DNA from 2 places in the Paenibacillus wenxiniae genome. Region 2 is predicted to be linked to the other one. Evidence: riboswitches for the same ligand, from Rfam matches in the RefSeq annotation. Region 2 holds a riboswitch; the other holds the start of a gene.
What was found. A riboswitch is a leader RNA that binds a small molecule or an ion and turns the genes downstream of it on or off. The one in region 2 is predicted to bind cyclic di-GMP.

Region 1 (2,409 bases), on a different contig from region 2:
CAACCGGTGTGCTGCTCATGAAAGCAGTATGCCGGTTGTTTTATTTTGTATCATTTATCGTCAGCAAGCGCTTGTCGAATGAATTAGTATACTTTGACTGCTGTGTACTGGCTAGCATCTGTAGTCATTGTTGTTTTTTTGCCACCTTGTTTCATCGATGCATCTACAGTTGTGTCAACTACAACCCATTTGCCATTCAGGAATACTTCGTTCCATGCATGGTATTGTTTAACTTTAGTCGTAGTACCCATATCCAGCTTTGCTGGAATGCCTACGCTGCGCAGCATTGCTGCATTCAGCGAAGCATAATCGTAGCAGATCCCTTTGTTCGAAACTAATGTTTGAGCAGGGCTTGGAACATATACAGTCGGCAATGCTGCTGCCAGTGCATAGTCATATTTTACTTTCGAAGTGATGTAATCATAGATTGCTTGTGCTTTAGCTGTGTCTGTTGTTGCGTTAGCAGTCAGTTCACGAGCTTTTGCAATAACAGCAGGGCTGTTTTTCCAGTTGATGTTTTGAGTCGAAGCCAGGTATACGCTGTTTGGATCGTTCAGAGTAACATCCAGCGAATCCGAGCTAACTTTGCGATAGTTGTTACCGGATGTGTTTTCCAGCAGTGTAACTTCGTATTTACCGTCACCTAGCTGTAAAGGGAAGGTCGATGCTGTACTTACTGTGTTCAGATCGTAAGTGTATGTTGTACCACTTTTTGCGATCATCACTTTCGTACGTGCAGCCGATGCAGGAGTATAGTTAACGGCGATGTAGCCGCTTGTCATATTCGAAGTGTCCAGCCATTCGGAGTTTGTCGTTTCAGCCGCAAATGCAGGGCTGATTGCACCGAACAGGAAAGATGTAGCGAGCGAGCAAGCAATTAATAGTTTTTTCATGGGTAAAACTCCTTTCGGTAGCTGGCTGCCAACTTGCGAGGTGCAAGTAAGGCCCTTTAGCTTTGCGTCACTATTTTTCAATAGTTTTGCCATTATCGTCTAAGTTTTATAAAAATTGGTAATTATAGCGTACAAAAAAAGCTTATCCATTCGGTAGCTGGCTGCCAACTCACAATGAGTAAGGCCCTATAGCTTTGCGTCCCTGCTTTTCAACAGGTTTGCCATTATCGTGCAAAAGCTTTGATCTATTCGTTCAAGCTATGCGAATGTGTACCAGGTACACGATATCAAATAACAGAGAAATTAGTTCTTGTAGTGTTCGTAAAAAGTTACTGAGTAACCACAACCTAATCATAGCACTTTTTGCGAAAATCACAATCCCTATTCGTCAAAATACGCGAAATGAATAATACTTTAGTCCCTGTTGCAAAAATCAGCTTTGCTGATCGGTTCGATGAGCGTGAATGATCAGTCGATGGGTCGGATTAATGAGCGGATCACACGTAACGAGCGTCAACTCTTGCTCCTTACCATTTGCGTTTAACACCGATACATCTGTAGGTTCCACAATGTGAATTTGATCTACTGTATAGGTGTATACATGCCCCTGCGCCTCAATCTGAATCGTATCTTCAAGCTTGAGTTCGTTTAGACGATTAAACAGTCGTCCATACTTATGAGCACGGTGAGCAGCAACAGCAAAGTTACCAATAGTCCCAAGCTGGTCTGTCTCGGAAATGTGTACCGCAGCACTGCGCATATTGTCGCGCGTAGCGCCTTCAACGATCGGCAATTTCACATCGATAACAGGAATCGTAATAATCCCGATGATGTCGCCTTGAGCCGCCGCTGTAAGAGCTGAATCAGCACTATTGTTATTATCGGCAGCAGACCCTTCATTTAGTAGAGCATTTACGCGAGAATATTCATTTTTTAAATTATTTTTTCCGGCGCTTGAGCCAGCTTGTTCACTTTGTTCCGCCTGGGCAAGCAAGCGTTCCTGTTGCCAGTCGGCGTACCATTCGGATGCTTTAGGATAAAGTAGAACCGCAATGCCTAGCATAATGAGCAGATATGACCATTTTTTCACGGATAATATAGCCCCCTTTCTAACATTTTGAACAAGTATTGAAAAGTGTGATCTGCACTAGATGTTTGCAAATGCTAAGCTCCTTACATACTATTAAAGCGCTTTTCAGCTAATGATTCAAATAATGATCAATATTATATGAATATCTACGTTTATTTTTAAAAAATGGATTATTCTGGTGTGAAATTATTGTGATCGTTAGATGGTAAAGGATGAACGTTTATAACATACCCGTTTATCAGATGAACTTGTATACAGGTAAGCGATAAATGAACAAGTGACAACTGAATAAACGGCAAGTAAACCGGTTATAAGCAAACAAGTGACAGGTAAACAAGTTAAGAAGCGATCAGCAATAACGTATAAGTGGCATGTGGATAAGGTAGAAACAGCTAGATAGAAAAAGCTAGATAGAAAAAGCCAGAA
Region 2 (2,409 bases):
TCAAATATCCACTACGACTGTATCGGACAGACATTTATCTCAGCATGGCACTGCGGCTGTTTGGTGGGCCATTAATCGGATTGTTGCTTATTTATGTACTGGGCTTGAGCGGCATTCCTGCCCAGGCGTTATTGATTGCCTCCGCGATGCCGACAGGCGTGAACACGTCGATTCTGGCGGAAGAGTATCGCAATGAGCCGGATTTTGCTGCTCAAACCGTGCTGCTATCGACGATCGTCAATGTGTTTACGATTACAGCCGTTATCACCCTTTCGCATTATGTCGCCTGAGGAAGCGGCTGCAAAACTTGTTTTCAGGGTAGTCCAGGTCTTATACTGATACTGTTTGCCCTGCTTGTGTGTTCATTCCAACCTTTACTGTTTATCGGTATGGACGCGGATGCACGATCTGACTGCTCGTCAGCAGCAGGCACATCGTTCTAAGGCAATTATTCATTTAAAAGGAGTGAGCATATATATGCTACGCCAACCACGTCAAGCAATTGTATTTTTCCTGATGTTTAGCGCATTGATCCTCGTGCTTGCAGGCTGTGGTAATGCAAGCACTGGCAACAATGCCGGACAGAGCAGTACGTCATCCAGTAGTTCATCCGAATCCGGTACGACTGGATCAGACAACAGCAGCTCCAGCAGTGAGCAAAGCCAAGCGACGGGCACTGACAGTAATTCGACTTCTGCCAATGACAATTCAGCAAGCTTCAAGCAAGCGAATGATCCGATCGTCACGATCGAAATGGAGGATGGTCAGAAGATCGAACTGGAGCTTTATCCAAAAGCTGCGCCGAATACAGTGAACAACTTTATTTCACTGGTAAAAAAGGGATTCTATGACGGACTCACCTTCCACCGTGTTATCCCTGGTTTTATGATTCAGGGCGGTGATCCGAATGGCAATGGCTCTGGCGGTCCGGGCTATAGCATTCCAGGTGAATTTAACGAAAACAATGTACAAAATGATCTCAAGCATACACGTGGCGTGCTATCGATGGCACGTGCTGGCGATCCGAACAGTGGTGGCTCCCAATTTTTCATTATGGTTGCTGATGCTCCGCAATTAGATGGAAAATATGCCGCATTTGGTAAAGTGATTAGCGGTATGGATGAAGTGGATAAGATCGTTAATTTGCCACGTGGCGATATGGATAAACCGAATACCCCACCGGTGATGAAAAAAGTAACGGTCGATACGAAAGGTGTCGACTACCCGGAACCAGAAAAGAGCGGTAGCAACTAAGCGCTAACCGCCCCCATTTATACTCATCAAGCAGGCAGAGTAGCTCAGGATATCGATTCCTGGCGACTCTGCCTTTATTTTGCCTTGATGATGTACAAATCGACAGATCCGTTTTCAAATCTATACGATCGATACACAAAAAATTAATTTTAACTATTTAGACACTTAGCCATTTAGCCGATATATACATTACTCCGTCTACAGATTGGAGGATGCGGTACAGATCATCGTCTGACCACCGCATATTATACACGGAACTCATATTCAATCAGGGCAAATTCATCGAAAGGTGAAGACGCAAAGCCATGGGTCTACAGCGAAAGGCAGGGTTTCGCCATGACAGCCGGTTGCCGACGAATACCTGATAGGTATGAATCGAAGGAGTCCGATTCATCATGAGCTATACTAGAAATAATACAAAAACCATCTGGATCGCGATGCTTACGTTGCTGATCCTGCTGGGAGGTTTACCTATGCAATCCGCTCATGCGCAATCGGCTCAGAAAGCTACCTGGCTGTGGAATACGCAACTTATCGTCACTTCCTCAGCCGACGTGCTGCAATTTGCATCATCCCAAGGGGTCAACCTGATCTACCTGCAAATCAACCGTGACCTGGATGCTGCTGTGTATCACAACTTCATCGCCGCAGCTACTGCAAAAGGCATTGCTGTGCAAGCACTCGACGGTGATCCTTCCTGGGCGCTGGATTCCCAGCGTTCAAAGCTACAATCCTCGCTTGACTGGATTACCTCGTATCAGAATACAGCTAGTGCGGATCAGCGCTTTAGCGGTATTCATATCGATATCGAACCGTATTTATTGCGAGAGTGGAAAACGAAACAGAGTAAAGTCATTCGCGGCTGGCAACAAAGCGTACTGAGCGTTTCGCAAACCGCGCAGCAGCTAGGAATTTCCGCTTCTGCCGATATTCCATTCTGGCTGCATACACTGTACACAGCCGATCAGAAAACGACACTGAGCAGCTGGATGATGCAGCAATACGATTCGATTACGATCATGGCGTACCGCGATCGTGCGGATGCCATTGTGGACGTTGCTTCGGCAGAACTCGCTGAAGGTGTAACGGCAGGGATTAGCGTCTATGTAGGTGTAGAAACGAATGCTTCCGCAGAAGGAAATGGCATTACCTTTT

Region 1: linked by a shared signal. The riboswitch ahead of AAHF22_RS18640 (transglutaminase-like domain-containing protein) and the one ahead of AAHF22_RS09090 (hypothetical protein) in region 2 are both predicted to bind cyclic di-GMP.

What each region holds. Positions count from the first base shown of each region.
Region 1 is NZ_JBCGUH010000013.1:8,002-10,410, reverse strand. It holds gene AAHF22_RS18640 (transglutaminase-like domain-containing protein) at 84-893, opposite strand; cyclic di-GMP riboswitch class I at 907-994, opposite strand; cyclic di-GMP riboswitch class I at 1,043-1,126, opposite strand; gene AAHF22_RS18635 (class D sortase) at 1,327-1,983, opposite strand.
Region 2 is NZ_JBCGUH010000004.1:49,573-51,981, reverse strand. It holds gene AAHF22_RS09100 (AEC family transporter) at 1-290, shown strand, start outside; gene AAHF22_RS09095 (peptidylprolyl isomerase) at 478-1,254, shown strand; cyclic di-GMP riboswitch class I at 1,517-1,609, shown strand; gene AAHF22_RS09090 (hypothetical protein) at 1,650-2,409, shown strand, end outside.